Regions from separate parts of the Gordonia sp. J1A genome, predicted to be linked through region 2. Evidence: predicted binding sites of a transcription regulator. Region 2 holds the regulator's gene; each other region holds the start of a gene.
The links. Region 2 encodes LexA, which represses DNA repair genes until DNA is damaged. Its sites were predicted from a motif close to CGAACANNTGTTCG; they were not measured.
Positions count from the first base shown of each region.

Region 1: the regulator LexA is predicted to act here: its motif matches at 5,359-5,372, upstream of ACZ5QD_RS01725 (error-prone DNA polymerase).
Region 3: the regulator LexA is predicted to act here: its motif matches at 1,755-1,768, upstream of ACZ5QD_RS03220 (DUF222 domain-containing protein).

Region 1 covers NZ_AP041607.1:352,947-359,635, forward strand. The annotation lists gene ACZ5QD_RS01705 (hypothetical protein) at 1-582, shown strand, start outside; gene ACZ5QD_RS01710 (DNA polymerase Y family protein) at 579-2,186, shown strand; gene ACZ5QD_RS01715 (alanine racemase) at 2,220-3,284, opposite strand; gene ACZ5QD_RS01720 (SDR family oxidoreductase) at 3,318-5,237, opposite strand; gene ACZ5QD_RS01725 (error-prone DNA polymerase) at 5,384-6,689, shown strand, end outside.
Region 2 covers NZ_AP041607.1:896,681-903,369, reverse strand. The annotation lists gene hrpA (ATP-dependent RNA helicase HrpA) at 1-1,201, shown strand, start outside; gene nrdR (transcriptional regulator NrdR) at 1,255-1,704, opposite strand; gene ACZ5QD_RS04220 (LysM peptidoglycan-binding domain-containing protein) at 1,727-2,272, opposite strand; gene lexA (transcriptional repressor LexA) at 2,456-3,115, shown strand; gene ACZ5QD_RS04210 (putative PEP-binding protein) at 3,142-4,860, opposite strand; gene ACZ5QD_RS04205 (DeoR/GlpR family DNA-binding transcription regulator) at 5,000-5,770, shown strand; gene ACZ5QD_RS04200 (1-phosphofructokinase family hexose kinase) at 5,767-6,689, shown strand, end outside.
Region 3 covers NZ_AP041607.1:697,568-704,256, forward strand. The annotation lists gene ACZ5QD_RS03210 (FAD-dependent monooxygenase) at 1-962, shown strand, start outside; gene ACZ5QD_RS03215 (hypothetical protein) at 987-1,502, opposite strand; gene ACZ5QD_RS03220 (DUF222 domain-containing protein) at 1,793-2,683, shown strand; gene ACZ5QD_RS03225 (HNH endonuclease signature motif containing protein) at 2,680-3,291, shown strand; tRNA gene ACZ5QD_RS03230 (tRNA-Arg) at 3,401-3,474, opposite strand; gene ACZ5QD_RS03235 (bifunctional copper resistance protein CopD/cytochrome c oxidase assembly protein) at 3,535-5,628, shown strand; gene ACZ5QD_RS03240 (TIGR02611 family protein) at 5,659-6,060, opposite strand; gene ettA (energy-dependent translational throttle protein EttA) at 6,382-6,689, shown strand, end outside.

The DNA.
Region 1 (6,689 bases), 540 kb from region 2:
GTGGTGCCGATGTCGATCATCGCCGAGGCGAGTCGGACGGGGGCCACGGTGGCTCTGGTCGGGCTGCCGCGACTCAATCTGGCCGCGGCGGTGGAGATGGGGGCGGATCTGAGCCGGATCGCGGTGGTCGCCGAGCCGGGAGCCGATCGACTGGAGGTGGCTGGGGTGCTGCTGGACGGAATGGACCTGGTGGTGCTGGGATTCGAGGATCGACTGGGTCCGACGGGGTCGTCGGTGGCACCGGCCCGAGCCCGGGTGCTCGGGGGCCGGGCGAGGAAGCAGTCGTCCACGCTGCTGGTCCTCGGTGACTGGCCGGGGACGGCCACGCGTGTGCAGGGGCGAGTGCGGGAGTACCGGCATCTGCCGGTACGGCGAAGCGGATACGGCCGCATCGGGGGTTTTCGGGTGGAAGTTCAGGTGTCGGCGCCGGGGGCTCGCCCAGTGAGCGACGTGTTCGACCTCGTGGTGCCGGGACTGGGAGAAGAAGGAGTGATGCGGCTGGTCCGGCCGACGATGCCGAAGGCGGGGTCAGGTGCAGAACACGGGGCCCGGGTGCCGGCGGCGCTGGCGGTGGCGAATTGACCGCCGATTCTCCCGGCAGGCGAGTGCTGGCACTGTGGTGTCCGGACTGGCCGACGACGGCGGCCGCCGCGGCGGCCGGGCGAGTTCCGGGCGATCCGGTGGCGGTGCTGCGGGCGGGACGAGTGGAGGCGTGTTCGCATGCGGCCCGCGTCGACGGGGTGAGACGGGGGATGCGCAAACGGCAGGCGCAGTCGTCGTGTCCGCGGCTGACCGTGTACGACGCCGACCCGGCACGCGATGGGAGATTGTTCGAGCCGGTGGTGGCGGCGGTGACCGGCGTGGTCCCGATGACCGAGGTGCTGCGGCCGGGACTGCTGGTGGTGGCCGCCGATCGTGCGGCGCGCTTCTTCGGCGGGGAGGAGCAATTGGCCGAACGGCTCACCGATGCGGTGGCCGAGGTCGGCAGGGGCCGCGACGCAGATGGTCTCGGAAGGACGGTGGTCGGGGGAGTCACGGCCAGAGTCGGGGTGGCCGATGAGCTGTTCACCGCGGTGCTCGCCGCGAGATCGGGGCAGACCGTCCCGCCGGGGACGGATGCCGCCTATCTCTCGGCGAGGCCGGTCGCCGACCTGGTGGCAGAACCCGCGCTGAACGGCCCGGGACGTGAGGATCTGGTGAGTCTGTTGTGGCGCTTGGGGATTCGCACCCTGGGCGCCTTCGCTGCGATGGATCCCGCGGATATCGCATCACGTTTCTCCGGCGATGCGATCACCGCGCATCGGCTGGCCCGAGGTCTGCCGGGCCGGCGGCCCAGCCGGGCACCGATCCCGCCGGGTTTGGCGGTGGAGCACAGCTGTGATCCGCCGGTCGATCGGATCGACGCCGCGGCCTTCCTGGGACGGCGAATGGCGCAGGAGCTGCACGAGCGACTGTCCGCAGCCTCGCTGGCCTGTATGCGACTGACGATTCACGCGTTCACGGAGCGAGGGCAACGGCACTCACGGACCTGGCGATGCGTGGAGCCGCTCACGCCGGAGGCCACTGCCGACCGTGTGCGCTGGCAGCTGGAGGGGTGGCTGACCGGCCGGGCCGGCAGCGTCGAAGCGCCTGACTCACCGGTCGTCCGACTGGTGCTGGAGCCGGTCGAGGTGGTGAATCCGGGAACGCTGCAGTCGGCGCTGACGGGCGCCGGGCTTCCGGGCGACACCGGTGGCGGTCTCGGCGATCAAGCACGTCGGGCTCTGGTCCGGGTCCAAGGGCTGCTCGGCGGCGAGTCGGTGCGGGTGCCGGTGCGCAGCGGTGGTCGGGGACCGGCCGAGCAGGTGGCGCTGGTGGCCTTCGGCGACGAACTGCGACCGCCGCGCGATCCGGCGGCCGCCTGGCCGGACCGCCTTGCCCGGCCGACGCCCTCGCTGCTGGTGCAGGCCACAGCGGAGGTCCTCGACGCCGAGGGGCGGTCGGTCGCCGTGAGTCCGCGCGGTGCGTTCAGTGCGGAGCCGGTGACCGTGCGGCTCGGGGCGCGGTCGCATCGTCTGCACTGGTGGGCGGGACCGTGGCCGTTCGGTCCGGGGAACGCTCGGGCACAGGCACTGCTGGAAGACGGCCGCGCACTGCTGCTCTGCTGCCGGGAGGCGGTGTGGGTTGTGGAAGGAGTCTATGAGTGAGGCGAACCCGTTCCGGCGATCCCAGAGGAGGACTCAGCTGTTCGCGCCACGCGCCGCGACCGGCCATGATTCGAGTTCACCGTACGGGTCCGGACCGGCGAACAGTTCGTCGACCAGGTTCACCGCGGTACAGACGTGGTTGGGTATCACCCGTACCCGGTCGCCCACCTCGGGCACGACGGCAGCCGGTGGGAACTCGGCGACGGCATGATGCTCGGACAGCGAGACGAGACGGGCGTCGAGATGATCGGCGAGCCGGCCGAAACCGGTGGTCCAGCCGGGGCGGTCCGCCCCGAGGATCTTGCTGCCGGCGTCGAGCACCACCCGGGAGCCGGATGCGCTGACCACCGTGGACACCGCGGTCAGTGCGATGTCGTCGATACCGCAGCTGCCGAGTTCCAACTGCTGGGCGTCGTTGAAGACGTAGACGCCCGGACGCAACTCGGTGACCACGCCGGGATCGGCGAGTCGTGCGGTCGGCGTCGACCCTCCGCTCACCACGGAGACGTCGATACCGTTGTCGCGCAGAGCGTTCGCAGCGACGGCCAGGGATCGGGCCTCCTGCTCCGCGGCGTCGGCTCGCGCTGTGTCGAGTCCGTAGCCGTGGCCGGGGAAGGTGAAGACACCGGCCACGGTCAGTCCCGCGTCGCGAGCCGCGTCGGCGACCGAGACCACGCTATCGGCGGGTACACCGCTGCGGTGCATGCCCGAATCGATCTCCACGAGCACTCCGACGGGAGCGCCGCCGAGTCCTTCGGCGAGACGGCGCACGCCCTCGACGGAATCGGCACCGACGGTCAGCGTCACCCGACCGGCGAGTGCACGCAGGCGGCGGGCCTTGTCCTCCGACAACCACAGCGGATAGGCGACGAACAGATCGTCGAACCCGGCGTCGGCGAAGACCTCCGCCTCGCCGATCGTCGCGACGGTGAGTCCGACGGCACCGGCGGCGAGCTGCCGCTGCGCGACCCGAACGCACTTGTGCGTCTTGGCATGTGGTCGCAAGCGCACGCCGTGCCGTTCGGCCCACCCGGCCATCGCGGCGAGATTGCGGTCGAGGCGAGCGGGATCGACGTGCAGGAACGGAGTGTCGGGCATACCTGATGGTGGCATGGACGACGGCTTTCGTCGTCAGCCGGTGCGGCCGAGCGCGGCGTCGGACTCCTCATGCAGAAGGAAGTCCTGATGGAGCAGCCGGTTGGTGAGCCGCGGTGCGGCGTGATGACCGAAATCGATGAGGTCGCCGAGTAGCGTGTTCACCCGCTTGGGGCGCTCGACGATCGCGTGCAGCACCCGGTGGGCGGCCTTGTCGACGCTCCAGATCCCCCGAGCGCTGTCGTAGGCGTTGGTCGGAACGATCATCCGCGTTCGGGTCAACGGGATGCGCACATTGCTGAACGTGACGTGATCGGAGAGGGTCTCGGCACCGGTGGCGTCGCTGAACGCCTCCAGTGCGGCCTTCGACGCGGCGTACGCGCCGAATCGTGGTGCGCGGCTTTGGACTTCGATCGAGGACACGTTGACGATATGTCCGGACTGCCGCTCGATCATGTGCGGCAGCAGGGCGAGCGTGAGATAGACGGCGCCGAAGTAGTTGACGGCCATCATCCGGTGATAGTCGTGCGACCTGGTCACCGCGTTCGCGGTCGCCCGTCGGATGGACCGGCCTGCGTTGTTGACCAGCACGTCCACATGGCCGTGCTCGCAGATCACCGACTTCACAAGGGTCTGCACCGCGGCCTCATCGGTGATGTCGACGGGATAGGCGTACGCGCGTCCGACGGGCAGCCCGGGTTTGGGAACCTCCGCGTCGAGTTCGGCGGCGGTCTCGATCAGCCGATCGGCGTCGCGGGCCACCAGGAAGACGTTGGCGCCGCGCCGCACGCACATGCGGGCGGTCGCGCGGCCGATTCCCGACGACGCCCCGGTGATCAAGATGTTCTTGCCGACCAGCGGGCCCCGCGAATCGTTGCGGCGGTGACGGGCCGGATCGAGATTCTCGTACCAGTACCGCCACAGTCGGGGTGCGTACTCGTCCAGATCGGGCAGTCTCACACCGAGCGTGTCGAGTTCGGCGGCGGTCGCGTCGCTGCGGAACACCACGGGAAGGGAGGCGACGTCGAGGATCGCGGGTGGGACGCCGGTCTGTTCGGCGATCAGGTCGCGGCCGGGCCGCAGCAGTCCGCGACCGCTGGCGGCCAGCATCGGCCTCACCAGCCCCGAAGGCAGTGCGGTGAAGGCCCACGGTCCGTCGAAGGCCGGTGACAGGGCGTTGAACAGGTCGGTGATCGAGCGTGGGTCGGGGTCGGCGAGATGGAACACGAGCCCGCTCCGGCCGTCCTGCACATCGATCAGCGCGACCATCGCCTCGGCGACGAAGTCGACGGGGACGACGTTGAGGGGCCCCGGATCGGGGATCGGCAGCGGCAGGAACGAGGGCAGCTGACTGAGCACGGCGAGGTGACCGAAGAAGTAGTAGGGGCCGTCGGCCCTGTCGACCTGTCCGGTGACGGAGTCGCCGACGACGGCCGACGGCCGATACACCCGCCAGCGCAGGCCCTCGGTCTCCCGCACGACGCGCTCGGCGTCGAACACGGTGCGGTGGCATTCGGTCGGCAGGCCTTGGCCGAGGTCGAAGTCGGTCTCGGTGAAGTCGCCGCGATGGTCGCCGGCCACCGCGATCGAGGAGAGATGGTGCAGGAGCGCGCCGCGGGCGAGAGCGAACTCGGCGACCCTTCGGGTGCCGTCGACGTTGACCGCCCGCAGGTCGGCCTCCTCGGCGGTGAGGTCGTGCAGTGCGGCCAGGTGGATCACGTGGTCGACCTCGTCGACGTCGGATCCGTGCAGGCCGAGGTCTTCGTGTGTGAGGTCGCCGGCGACGGCGACGACGCGGTCGCCGCCGTCGATCCCCTCCATGGCGGCGGCGAATCGCTGCAGTGATCCGGTGCGCACGAGCGCGTACACCCGGGCCTGCTCGTCGCGGGCCAGCAGGCGCGCGACGACTCGACGGCCGATGAAGCCGCTGCCGCCGGTCACGAAATAGCTCGTCACCGACCCAGAGTCTCACAGAGAGATACCGATGTGAATGATTGACAGCGGTAATTCGTGCGTCGGTCCGGTCTCTGGCACGCGTCTGGGGTGTGGCCGGGGCGGGCCACGGCAAGGCAGATATCGAACATATGTTCTATCATCGGTGTGTGGGATGGAACAACGGGCCTCCGACCTGGTCGGAGATGGAGCGAGTGCTGTCGGGGCGTGCGCCTGCGCGCGGCGACCGGCTCGGTGAGACGTTTCCGCCCACGTTCAACGGCGCGGGGCCGCCGGGGGACGGCGGCGATTCGCCGGCATGGTCGCGTAAGCGGGGCCCGTACCAGGCCACCGACATCGAGTTCGGCGCATCGACGGTGCCGTACGCCGAGTTGCACGCGCACAGTGCCTACAGCTTCCTCGACGGCGCGTCGATGCCCGAGGCCATGGTCGAGGAGGCGCAGCGGCTGGGGCTGCGCGGGCTCGCGCTGACCGATCACGACGGCTTCTACGGTGTCGTCCGATTCGCCGAAGCGGCCCGCGAGTTCGGCATGCCGACGGTGTTCGGCGCCGAACTCTCGCTGCAGCGAGACAGTGCCCGCGCCGGTGCGGTGGACCCGCCGGGGGAGCACCTGTTGGTCCTCGCACGCCGCGCCGAGGGCTACCGCCGGCTCTCCCGTGTCATCGCCGACGCGCATATGAGCGGTGGCGAGAAGGGGCTGTTGCGCTACGATGCCGACGCGATCACCGAGTACGCCGCCGACGGCGACTGGCTGGTTCTGACCGGGTGCCGCAAGGGTGCGGTGCGCCGGGCGCTCGACCGCGGCGGCCGGCGGGCCGCCGACACCGCGCTCGGGACGATGATCGACCGTTTCGGGGCCGGGAACATCGCCGTCGAGCTGAGCCCCGGTGCCGGGTCGGACGACGACGAACGCAATGCGATTCTGGCGTCACTGGCCGCATCCCATCGGGTGCCGACAGTCGCGACCACTGGCGCGCACTTCGCCGCGCCGGAGAACGGCCGACTCGCTACGGCGATGGCGGCGGTGCGCGCCCGGACCGATATCGCGACCATCGACGGCTGGATGCCCGGGGTGGGCGGGGCGCACCTGCGCAGCGGAGACGAGATGCTCCGGCTGATGCCCGCCCACCGTGAAGCCATCGACAACGCCGTCGCCTTCGCGGAGGAATGCGCCTTCTCGCTCGGGCTGATCGCCCCGAACCTGCCGCCCTTCGCCGTCCCCGACGGCCACACCGAGGCCAGTTGGCTCCGCGCACTCACCGAACGGGGAGCCCGCGAGCGTTACGGCACCAGGGAGCAGCGTCCCGACGCGTACCGGCAGATCGACCACGAGCTGGCGATCATCGAGACGCTGACCTTCCCCGGCTACTTCCTCGTGGTGCACGACATCGTCTCGTTCTGCAAGGACAACGACATCCTGTGTCAGGGCCGGGGCAGCGCGGCGAACTCGGCGG
Region 2 (6,689 bases):
CGTACCCGGGATGCGCGCCGAACTCGCGACGCAGCTGATCAAGTCGTTGCCCAAGGGCCTGCGCAAGTCCATGTCCCCGGCGTCCCGGTACGCCGAACTCGCTCTCAGCCGACTCTCGGTGCGCAGCGAGCCACTGCTCACCGGCCTGGCTCGCGAGCTGTCGTCGATCAGCGGGGTCACCCTGGCTCCGCGCGATTTCAATCCGTCGGCACTCCCCCCGCATCTGCGGATGCACTTCGCCGTCACCGGCACAGACGGCGCGATCATCGCGCGCGGCGACCGGCTCGCCGCGCTTCGCACCGACCTGTCTGCCGACGCCGACCGCGACCGCCGTGCGCCCCTGCACCGCGAATGGACCGCCGACGGTCTGGGCACCCTCGCCGACTCCGAGACGGCGACCGTTGCGGGACAGACGATCACCCGCTATCCCACGCTCGCGACCGTGCCGGGACAGGGCGTACGCATCGCGAAGGCCGCCACCTCCACCGAGCGCGACGCCGGCATCGCCGCCGCCGCCGGAGAACTCCTGCGACTCGCGATCGCGCCGCCCAGCCGCAAGCTGGCGTCGACTCTGCCGCCGCCGGCCAAGCTCGCGCTGAGCCAGAGCCCGTATCCGGACGTGGACGCGTTGCTGGCCGACTGCACGGCACGGGCGGTCACCGACACCCTGGCACGGGAGCCGGAGTTGGCCGCCCTGCGCAGTCCCGGTGACTTCGGCGCGCTCTCGGCGCGGCTGGGGCCGGTGATCCGGTCGCGCGCACCCGAGTACTTCGACGCCGCCGTCGCGGCGCTCGCCGAATACTCCCCGGTGCGCCGGGCCGTCGACGCCCGGTCCGGGACTCTCGCCGCCGACGACGTCTCCGATCAGGTCAACGATCTGATCTTCGACGGCTTCGTCGGCGCGACGGCATTGGAGCATCTGCGCTCGCTGCCGCGCTATCTGACCGCCGCGCGGCTGCGCCTCGAGTCCCTCAACACCGCCGCCGGCCGGGACAACGAGGCGATGGGCGCCATCGACAGGGTGGTGGCGGTCTGGAATAGGCGCCTCGCCCAGCTTCCGGCCGCACGCCACGAGGCGCTGAACGAGTTGGTGCAGTGGCGCCTGGAGGAACTCCGCGTGAGCCTGTTCGCTCAGCAGCTCGGCACCAACGGTCCAGTCTCCGAGCAGCGGATAATCAAGGCGATCGACAAGTTCAGCTGACTGCTCGGGGCGGTGGCTGACTGCTCGGACCGGTGGCGCCGGTGCCGTGAGTGTCAGTGACGGTCGCGGCGCAGCGAATCGATCTCGCGCTGGAAGTCGTCGGCCGACTCGAACGACCGGTAGACCGAGGCGAACCGCAGATAGGCCACCTCGTCGAGGTCGCGCAGCGGACCGAGGATCGCGAGACCGACCTCATTGCTCGGTATCTCGGCCGAACCCGACGAGCGCACGGTGTCCTCCACCTGCACCGCAAGCTTCGCCAGTGCGTCCTCGTCCACCTGACGGCCCTGGCAGGCGCGGCGCACGCCCTGCATCACCTTCTCGCGACTGAAGGGCTCGGAGATGCCGTTGCGCTTCACCACGGACAGCACAGCCGTCTCGACCGTGCTGAACCGCCGCCCGCATTCATTGCACGACCTGCGGCGACGGATCACCTGGCCGTCGTCGGCGACTCGGGAGTCGACGACACGGGTGTCGTCGTTCTTGCAGAACGGGCAGCGCATGCCATGACAATACCCGCCCGCCTCAGCCGTACTGCGGGGCGATAAGCGCTTGTCCGACATGCAGTCCCGATGTCTCGAGGCCGTTCAGGTCGCGCAGCTGGGCGATGACGCCCGCGGACGGCAACTCCGGAGCGATCCGCTCAGCGAGCGCGGTGAGCGACTCCCCCGACCGGACGTACACCACGTGCGTCGCCGCCGGCGACTCCGGCGTCGCCGCATCCTGGTAGCCCGCTCCGACGAGGGCGAGCAGCCACACCATGCCGGCGAGGGTGCCGCCGACCACCGCGGCCCCGGCCCACCGGCGCCTGCGGTACACCGCGGGCGACAGCGCGGTCCGGCCGGCCGGCGGCGCATCGAACATCACTCGCCGGTCCGCGACCGGGCGACGCCGCTCGGGGCGGCCGGTCGGGAAGCACGTTCCGCTCGAGTCGCCTCGCCCCGCTCCGCGTACTCCCCGATCACGGACCAGCGAGCCACGGACCACCGGGATGTCGCAGGTCATCGCCGACGCAGTGGAGTGCACAGCGGTGGCGCGTCCGGTCGGGGCGGGTGCCGTCCTCGTGCTCATGACTCGTCTCCAATCGATCGCGTGTTCGAAGAACTCTTGTTCGATAGTTAACACGAGGGGTCCGACAAACGCCGACACGCGTCGAACAATTGTTTGAGTTTTGTGACCTACTCAACTAGCCTTTGGACCATCGATCGAACACAGCTGACGAAAGGCCCGACCGTGACCGACACGCCCGATCCGATGCTCTCCACCGCGACGCTCGAGGCCTCATTGACCCAGCGTCAGCGCGAGGTGCTCGAGGTCATCCGTCAGTCGGTCCGCGAGCGCGGCTACCCGCCGAGCATCCGTGAGATCGGCGAGGCCGTCGGACTCACCTCCACGTCGTCGGTGGCCCATCAGCTCCGCACGCTCGAGCGCCGCGGCCTTCTCAAGCGCGATCCGCACCGTCCGCGTGCGGTGAACGTTCGGGACGATCAGCGGACACCGCCCTCGGGCGGTGCCGAGGCCGACGGAGAGTCACTCCCCACGCCGACCTTCGTTCCGGTGCTCGGCCGGATCGCCGCCGGCGGACCGATTCTCGCCGAACAGGCCGTGGAGGAGGTCTTCCCGATGCCGCGCGAACTGGTCGGCGACGGTTCCCTGTTCATGCTTCGCGTGGTCGGCGAATCGATGATCGACGCGGCGATCTGCGACGGCGACTGGGTGGTCGTGCGCCAGCAGAACGTGGCGGAGAACGGTGACATCGTCGCCGCGATGATCGACGGCGAAGCCACCGTGAAGACCTTCAAGCGCACCGACGGTCACGTCTGGCTCATGCCGCACAACGAGCATTTCGAGCCCATCCCCGGCGACGACGCCGCCATCCTCGGCAAGGTCGTCACGGTGATGCGCCGTATCTGAGGCGCCCGGCCGGCCTCAGCGGGACATCACACCTCGCCGGCCAGAACCGCGCGAACCGCCTCGCGCGCCTGTGACGGACTCGTCGCGGCGATCGCGGCGGACGCCGCATCGCGGCACTGATCCATGGTGACGGTACCCAGCTTCAGTCCCACCGCGGCCGACGCCGCAGGCGCGGACGACAACGACGTCACACCCATCCCGACCAGCACACATGCCAGCAACGGATCGGCAGCCGCCTCGCCGCATACGCCCACGGGCTTGCCCTGGTCCCGACCGGCGTCCCCGACCCGCTGTATCAGCGCGAGTACCGCCGGCTGCCACGGGTCGGTGAGCGCCGCCAGCTCCGGCGACATCCGGTCCGCCGCCATCGTGTACTGGGTCAGGTCGTTGGTGCCGATCGAGACGAAGTCCACTTCGGCGAGGATCGCGTCGGCGAGGATCGCCGCCGACGGCACCTCGATCATCACCCCCGGCACCAGACCGCGTTCCCGAACCCGCGCGGCGAATTCGCGCGCCTCGTCGACCGTGGCGATCATCGGTGCCATCACCCACGGCGTCGCACGGCCGTCGTCGCGCGCCGCCTCCGCCAGCGCATCGAGCTGGTTGTTGCGGATGTCCGGATACGTCTGCACGATGCGGTTGCCGCGGACTCCCATCGCCGGATTCGGCTCGTCGGAGTGGGCGACGAACTTCAGTGGCTTGTCCGAGCCCGCGTCGAGGGTGCGGATCACCACCTTGCGCCCGGGAAAGGCGTCGATCACCTCCCGGTAGAGCTCTACCTGCTGGGCGACGGTGGGCTCGGCCGCGCGGTCCAGGAAGGCCAGTTCGGTTCGGAACAGTCCGACGCCCTCCACCGGCGCCTGCGCCGCCGACCGAGCGGACACGCCGTCGGCCACGTTGGCCAGGATCGCGACCGCGTGCCCGTCCGCCGTGCGGCCCGGCCCACGCCAGGCCGCCGTCTCGGCTGCCCGCGTCGCCGCGGCCGTCACGGCGTCCGAGATGAGTCCGGCGTCCGGGGCGGCCCCCACCGTTCCCGCGTCCCCGTCCACGTAGCCCATGGCTCCGGAGGGGATCTCATCGAGTTCAGCGGCGGCGACCACGCACGGAATACCGAGTTGGCGAGCAATGATCGCCGTGTGGCTGCTGGGGCCGCCGAGCCGCATGCCCAGCCCGATGACGCGTGCCGGGTCCAGACCCGCGGTGTCGGCGGGCGCGAGGTCGTCGGCGAGCAGAATCGACGGTACGTCCGGCACGGGGATGCCCGGCTCCGAGAGCCCGAGGAGTTCGGCGACGACGCGGTCTCGGACGTCCAACAGATCGGTGACCCGTTCAGCCATGAGGCCGCCGAGCTTGGTGAACATCTCCACGAACTGCTCGGTGGCCGCAATCGCGGCGAGCGGCGCTCGAACGCCCTGCGCAATCGACTTGCCCGCGGCCGTCGCCCACCCGCGATCGCGCGCGAGACCGGCCGTGGCAGTCAGGACCTCGGCCGCGACGCCGGTGCTGTGGGAGGCCCGGTCGGCCAGCCGGTCGGCCACCACTCCGGCGGCGGCGGTGAAACGCTCCATCTCTGCGTCGCGGAGCTCCTCCGGAACGGGAGAGTCATCGATGGCGTCGAAGCCGGGTCGCGGTGCGGGTCTGATGATCGGTCCGTACGCGAGGCCACCGACCACCGGAGTACCGGAGACGATGACGTCGGCGCGGAACGGGTTCTCGGCAGGCACGGGAGAAGTCACCTCGGTCATGTGAGAGAGATTACAGAAAGTCCTTGACGTGTCAACACGTACCCATGTAAACAAAGATGTGTAACCAACCAAATCAACACAGATCCACATCTTTGCACGATCCCCATCGTTGCATGAGATCGGACAGTCGGGAGAGCAGATGTACGCGGAGGAACGCCAGTCGGCGATCGCGAACGAGGTCCGCCTGCGCGGCCGCGTCTCCGTAGCCGATCTCGCCGCGCGCTTCTCCGTGACCGGCGAGACCGTGCGCCGCGACCTGGCTATTCTCGCTCGCAGCGGCCATCTGGTGCGCGTCCACGGCGGAGCCGTACGCCTCGACGTCGCCGCAGTGGTCGACGAACCCGATCTGGTGGTTCGGGAGGAGACCCACCGAGGCGAGAAGAGCGCCATCGGTGCCGCTGCGCTGGCATTCCTGCCCGCCGACGGCGGTTCCATCGTGATCGACGCCGGGACCACCACTCTGCAGTTGGCTCTGTCCATCCCCGCCGACGCCCGCTTGACCTGCGTCACCAACAGCGTGCAGATCGCCGAGGTGGTGGCGGAGTTGCCCGGCTCCGGGGTGCTGCTGACCGGCGGCAGACTCCGGCCCAAGACCGGTGCCTCCGTCGGCGCCGACGCGATCGAGCGACTCTCGCGCATCCGTGCGTCGGTCGGCTTCCTCGGCACCAACGGTCTGTCGCTCGAGCACGGTCTGTCGACACCCGACGCCGACGAGGCCGCCACCAAACGCGCCATGATCGCGGCCTGCACGACGACGGTGGTCCTCGCCGACTCGTCCAAGATCAACCGGGAGGAACTGATGAGCTTCGGAACCCTGGAGGACGTCGATGTCCTCGTGACCGACGCCGGGATCGACTCGGCCTTCGCCGACGAACTGCGCGCCCACGAGATCGAGGTGGTGATCGCATGATCGTCACCGTCACCGCCAATCCGAGCACCGACCGTACGATCGAGCTCGCCGGACCGCTCCGGCGGGGCGAGGTGCACCGTGCGGCCCGCGTCGTCGACCAACCGGGCGGCAAGGGAATCAACGTCGCACGGGTGGTGCGGGCTGCCGGCCTTCCCACACTGGCCGTCCTGCCCGCCCGCGCCGACGACCCGTTCATCGACAGCCTGCGCGCCGTGGCCCTTCCGCACCAGGCGGTGTCGGCGGACGGGACGGTCCGGACCAACCTGACCGTGGCCGAACCGGACGGCACCACCACCAAGATCAACGACGCCGGAACGGCCGTCTCCGCCGAGGCCGGGGCCGCGCTGCGCACCACGATCCTGGCCCGTGCCGAGGGAGCGGACTGGCTCGCTCTGTGCGGCTCGCTGCCGCCCGGCCTCCCCGAGGACTGGTACGCGCAGGTACTCGCCGCGACGGCGTCGCTGCACTGTCGGGTGGCCGTCGACACGTCCGGTGCACCCCTGGCCGCGGTGGCCGCCGCCCGTCCGGCACTGCTGAAGCCGAACTCCGATGAGCTCGCCGAACTCACCGGCGACGATCCGGCCGGCATGGAGAGGTCTGCGGCGCAGGGTGATCCCAGCGTCGCAGCGGCCGCCTCCCGAACACTCGCCGACCGGACCGGCGGGACGGTGCTGACCACGCTGGGCGCGGCCGGCGCCCTCCTGACCACCCCGGACGGCATATGGTTCGCCACCGCGCCGGCTGTCGCGGTCCGCAGCACCGTCGGCGCGGGCGACGCCTCACTCGCCGGTTATCTGATCGCGCACCTGCGCGGTGCCGACGAGGCCGGGCTCCTGCGCAGTGCCGTCGCTCACGGCTCGGCGGCCGCAGCACTGCCGGGCACCACGCCGCCCACTCCGGATCTGCTCGACGAAGCGGG
Region 3 (6,689 bases), 200 kb from region 2:
TGGGCGGCGGAGCACTGAGGTGGCGAGACGGAACGTGGATCCGGAAGCCTCCGCCGGGCGCGCTCGCCGCGGCGGCCGGCGAGGAACTCGCCGTCATTCTGCGGGGAACGCTGCACGAGGTGCTCGCCAGTGCGCTGCCCACCGACTCCGTGCGCACCGGTGTCGCCGTGCAGACCGTGCGCACCGTGGGCCGCGAGGCAGTCGTGACCCTGGCCGACGGTGCTCAGATGCGAGCCGATCTCGTCGTCGGCGCGGACGGAACGCATTCCCGTATCGCCCGCGGTTTCAACGACCGTCTGTCGAGCAGGTACGCCGGGTACACCGCGTGGCGTGGCGTGGCCGACATCTCGATCGATCCCGATCTCGCGGGCGAGATGATCGGCCCGCGGTCGCAGTTCGGCGCGGTGCCGCTTCCGGCCGGGCGGACGTACTGGTTCGCCACGGCACAGGCCCCGGAGGCCGCGGTCTTCGACGACGAGCGCGCCGAGGTCGCTCGCGTCGGCAGAGGCTGGCCGGAGCCGGTCGACGCGGTGATCGCAGCGACGCCGTCTTCGGCGCTGATGCGACACGACCTGTACGACCGGCCCGTCGCACGCCGGTGGCACGACGGTCGTGCGGTGATCATCGGCGACGCTGCTCACCCGATGCGTCCGCATCTGGGGCAGGGCGGATGTCAGGCGATCGAAGACTCCGTCGTACTGGCGGCCGCTCTCCGCACGAGTGCGGGTCCGGAGGATGCACTGCAGCTCTTCCATGACGTGAGGCGTCGCCGAGTGCGGCGGGTGGTCCGTGAATCACAGATGATCGGCCGCATTGTGAATGCGCCGCAAACCCTGTTCTGGGGCCGCGTCATTCGGGTAAGTCGAATTCTTCCGGATCGCATCCTCCTGCGCCATTTGTGCGATATCGCGGGCCGTGACGCATTCACGAGGCAATTGGCGCCAGTGCGTTCTGCTCGATGACTCGACGGCCGCCTGAACTCCGCCTCACCCGATCATGACGTCGCCGTGGAACATGTTCGGAGTCGCGCCCGGCGCGCAACCGTGGAACGACGAGGTCGCCATCGGACCCATCACCCCGACTTCGTTCATCATCCCGCTGCCCTTGCGGACGGAGATCTTCACCGCGTACGCGCCGCTGAGCTGGGCGGGGACGATGTTGGGGGAGGTCTCGGTGATCGGGTAGACGAGCGAGGCGGTGTCGCCGTGTGTCCAGATGCACGTCACCGGGCCCTTCACCTGGAACGGAGTCTTGTGCATACCGTCCATGATCGTCGCGACGTAGGTCCCGTGGGTCTTGCCGTCCATGTCGCGTGCACCTTGCGCCTCGATGTTCAGCAGGTGGACGCCGGGGGCGATCATCAAGTCGCCGTCGATCGCGAGTTTCGCCGGATCGGTCATGTGCGGTGCGGCAGCGGCCATGCCGGGCGCCGCGGCGGCGCCGAGCAGGGAGAGGGCGCCGATTCCGGCCACCGTCGCCGTCCGAACGATTCGATTGTTCATGTCGGTATCTCCTTTGACTGCATGCATCTGACGACGAATACGACGCTACGCCGAAGTCGTCGTTGTGAGAACAGCTGAATGCTGTCGCAAACGAAAGGAAGTCACCGAATTTCGCGGTGGCACCGGATTCGTCGGAAATGCGCGTGAATCTCGGGTGTGAGTGACTGTTCTCGAGCGGAGGGGCGAGCGTCGACGAGAGTCTAAGAATATCGAATTACACTATTGCCATATGAGATTCAATCACATAATATGGGTACATACGTTCGATATGTGTTGCAGGGGAGGCGGACATGACGAACCCGAGCATCGACGCTGCGGGGGTGGGTGGCGTCGACACGTCTGACGCTGCCGCACAGGATCTCGCCGACATCACCGCGGTCGCGGAGATCGCCCGTCAGGAGTCCCACCTTGCGTGGTTGCGGCTCGGGCACCTGTATGCGATGCAGCGGCGTCGTGCCGCGGGCTCGGCCGGTGACGTCGAGTCCGCACGACTGCTGGCCGATGCCACCGCCATCGTGGGCGCTGAGGCCGCTATCGTGCAGGCGGTCTCGAAGGACACCGGTATCCGACAGGTCACCCTCGCCGTCGAAGCCTCCGAACGTCTGCCGCAGACCGCACGCCTGCTCCGCGACGGAGTCATCAGCGCACGTGCATTCGGCGCCATCGTCCTGCAGTGCGGCGCGGTCACCGACGCCGCGCTGATGGCAGCCATCGACGCCGAGATCGCTCAGGACCTCCGCGGGCACGGCGCTGTGTCGATGAGTGTGGCCGAGCAGACCGCGCGCCGGTTCGTCGCCGAGTACGACGCCGACGGGGTGCGCGACAAACGCCGCGCCAACACGCCCGGCGTCACCATCGCCCACGACGTCGACCAGTCCGCCCTCACCGTCGCCACCCGCGCGGAGGACGTGACTCTGATGGACAAGGCCACCAGGGCGCGCGCCGCCCGGGTGTGCGAGGCGGACTCCCGCACCGTCGGCCAGCGGCGCGCCGATGTGGTCGTCGCCGCCGTACTCGGCACCCGGTTCGGCTGCGACTGCGGCCGCGATGACTGCCGGCACGTGCGGCCGAGGAAGAGGTCCGGGCGCAGTTCGCCAAGATCGTCGTGCACGTCGTCGTCGACGCGTCCACATTGTCCGGCGGCGGGGACAAGGCCGCCTATCTCGACGGTTTCGGCGTGATCGACGCACATCACGCGAGGGAGATCGCCGCTCGCGCGGATGCGACGGTGCGGCCGCTCGACATCGCAGGCTTGGCCGAGCAGACCGCGCAGGCAGGCAACCCGTACCGCCCGACCGCTGCCTGCGACGCCGCCGTCCGCGCCGTGCACGGCACCTGCTCGGTGCCCGGCTGCAACCGGTCAGCGTGGGCGTGCGATCTCGATCATGTCTGCGAGTACAACCATGCCCAGCCGGCAGCTGGCGGGCAGACCTGCCCGTGCAACTTGAATCCGAAGTGTCGTTTCCATCATCTGATCAAGACCTACGCCGACGGCTGGCTGGATGATCAAGTCGTCGATGCGAATGGCGTGATCTGGACCGAGACCACCACGCCGTCGGGCTACACCGTCCGGGCCCGCGCCAGGAACCACTGGCTCCTGCCCGACCTCGGTTCGGTGCCGTGCCTGCACGGCGCACCCGTCGCGCCCGGATTCGTCGACACGACGACGCAGCCGGGACGGTCACGGACCCGTACTCAGGCCAAACACGCGTACCGAATGCGGCTCCGGTCGCAGCGCCGCTGCGGTGAGAGTCCTGTCCTCGACAGTCCGGGCGAACCGCCCTTCTGAGTCGGTCCCGGACTCACCGTCGCCACCGGTGAGATTCCGGCCACGTCCCTCTCGTCGGGACGAGGCTCCACCTCGTCGTGCGGCGAACCAGCGTCTCTGCAGGTCAAAGCGCCCCCAGCAGGACTCGAACCTGCGACCTAGAGATTAGAAGGCTCTTGCTCTATCCATCTGAGCTATGGAGGCTTGCCGGCCCTCGACAGGTGCCGGCGAAGGACTACTATATCCCGTCCTACAGTGGACACCATGACAGTGACGTCCGCCGGGCCGGCGGAGCAACCAGTGCGCGATCGGCTGACCGACCCGTCGGGGGTGCGGTCGGTCCTCATCGCGCTGCTGGCAGTCGTCGGATCGATCGCCGCGGTCATCGTGACCGCGGCGTCGGCGGCGACGGCGTTGCAACTGACCGGTGTGCCCGATCCGGGGTGGCTCACCACCTACGGGATGCCGGTGATGACGGTGATCGGCCAGCTCAGCGCCGCCATCGGTCTCGGCTGCGTGGTGTTCGCCGCCTTCTTCGTGCCCTCGCAGGACAACGGGGCGCTCGACGTCGGCGGCTTCCGCGCCATGCGCTGGGCGGCCACGTCGATGACTGTCTGGGCGGTGTGCGCCTTGGCGATGATCCCGCTGTCGATCTCCGACGTCAGTGGCTCACCGCTCTCCGAGACCCTCGTCCCGAAGAACCTGATGACCGCCTACGGGGTGGTCGCCGACGGCCGCTACTGGCTGTGGACCGCGATCTTCGCCGTGCTTGCGGCGGTGGTGGCGCGGGTGGCGATGCGCTGGGGATGGACGTTCCTCGCGATGGCGCTGGCGCTGCTGTCGCTCATGCCGTCGGCGCTGCTGGGGCATTCGTCGGCCGGCGGTGCGCACGATCTCGCGACCAACAGCTTGATCCTGCACATCGTGGCGGCCGCCCTATGGATGGGTGGGCTGATGGCCGTCCTGGCGTATGCGTTCGGTGACGGCCGGTGGCGGACGCTCGCCGTGGCCCGTTACTCGCGGGTGGCGTTCTGGTGTCTGCTGGTGGTGGCGCTCAGCGGCATCATCAACGCGCTGGTCCGCATGTCCCTGGGGGATCTGCTCACGACCACCTACGGTCTGGTGGCCGTCGGAAAGTTCGTCGCGGTGGTCCTCGCCGGACTACTCGGCGGCCTGCACCGCAAGGTCACGATCGACGAACTCGCAGCCACCGACGAGCCGCGCAAGTCGCTGTTCGTGCGGTTCGCCGTCGTCGAACTGGTGGTGTTCGCGGTCGCCTTCGGCCTCGGCGCCGGGCTGTCGCGCACGCCGCCGCCGGTGTTGGGGACGGCGAACGTCTCGCCGATGGAGTTGAAGATCGGATACGACCTCGACGGTCCGCCGACCTTCACGAAACTGTTCGTCGACTGGCGCTTCGACCTCATCTTCGGCACCTTCGCGATCGTCGCGGCCATCGTCTACCTGCGGGGCGTGTACCGGCTGCACAAACGCGGAGACAAGTGGCCGGTGGGCCGGACGGTGTCGTGGCTGCTCGGCTGCGCGGCGCTGTTGATCGCGACCTCATCGGGTTTCGGCCGGTACGCGCCGGCGATGTTCAGCATCCACATGATGAGCCACATGATGCTGTCGATGCTGGTCCCCGTACTGCTGGTCCTCGGCGGCCCGGTGACGTTGGCGCTGCGCGCGATCCCGCCCGCCGGACGCGGCAACCCGCCCGGGCCGCGTGAATGGATCCTCACCGCGATCCACAGCCCGTACTCGCGCTTCATCACCAATCCGTTCATCGTGGTCACACTCTTCGTCGGCAGCTTCTACGTGCTGTATCTGGGCGGACTGTTCGACGCGGTGGTCGAGAACCACTCCGCGCACCTGCTGATGAATCTGCACTTCCTGGTCAGCGGGTATCTGTTCTACTGGCTCGTGATCGGGATCGATCCCGCACCGCGGCAGATCAGTCCGGTGGCCAAGCTCGGCGTCGTGTGGGGATCGCTGCCGTTCCACGCCTTCTTCGGCGTCGCGCTGATGATGACCGGCTCGATCATCGCTGAAACCTACTACCGCTCGCTGCAGCACCCGTGGAATTTCGACATGGCGGCCGATCAGCGGATGGGCGGTGGCATCGCATGGGCGACCGGTGAGTTCCCGCTGGTGGTGGTGATGCTGGCACTGCTGATCCAGTGGCACCGGCAGGACGATCGCGCGGCCCGCAGGTTCGACCGCAAGGAGGAGCGGGACGACGACGCCGAGTTGGAGAGCTACAACCAGATGCTGCGGCGGATGAACGCCCCGGCACCCGTGTCCGCCGAGGCCGAGACGGGAGCCGAGGATCTCGCAGCGCAGGGCGACGGCGAGAGATAACCGCCGCGGCCGGGCCCGCCCGGCGGGCGGCTATGCGATCGCGAGTTGGAGTTGGCCGAGCTGAAGCGCACGCTGATGCTCGATCCAGCTGCGGAAATACACCAGGCCCGAGTGGTAGTCGAGGTGTCCGGCGGTCCACGTGCGCGCGGCGTGTGCCACGTCGGCGGTCATCTCGCCCGCCTTGTGGAGCAGTCTGCGCATGAACGAGGTCACGCGGTGCGCCCATTCGAACTCGGTGGACAGGACGCCGAGGCCGAGGAAGAAGGTCACCCAGCCGGGGCCCGGGATCGGCAAGGGGATCATCACCAGGCCGGCGAGCACCAGAAGTGTGCCGACGAAGCCGACGCCGATGCGGTAGAAGCGGTTGAGGACCGGTTGCTGACGGATCGCATAGCGTCGTCGCCGGTGCCAGATCTTCAACCGGAGTCGCATCGTGGACAGATCCCCTCGTCGTCGTAGCGGTTACCCACAGGTAACGGGTGGCCCCGCAGGGCGGTTCCCAGTGTGACACACCACACTGTGGATCGTCAGGTGCGCAGCCGTGTGTCACGTATTCGACCCACGGCCCGGGGCACGCATCGCCGCGGCGGCCGGGTACCGCGGCCGTCCGGAATCGGCCCGCGCCGGGACCGATAGGATGGACCACAGAACCATGCGCCGGCGCAGAGGCGTTCGGCCAGCATGTCCGAAGAGCAGTCATTTTCAGAGCAATCATTTCGTCGCAGCGAAGGCTGCAGGCAGGAGCTGTAACCGGTGGCCGGTGAGTTCATTTACACGATGAAGAAGGTGCGCAAGGCGCACGGCGACAAGGTGATCCTCGACGACGTCACCATGAGCTTCTACCCCGGAGCCAAGATCGGTGTCGTCGGTCCCAACGGCGCGGGCAAGTCGTCGATCCTGAAGATCATGGCCGGGCTCGACCAGCCCAGCAACGGCGAGGCCTTCCTCGATCCGGAGGCCACCGTCGGCATCCTCCTGCAGGAGCCGCCTCTCAACGAGGAGAAGACGGTCAAGGAGAACGTCGAGGAGGGCATGGGCGAGATCAAGGTGAAGCTCGACCG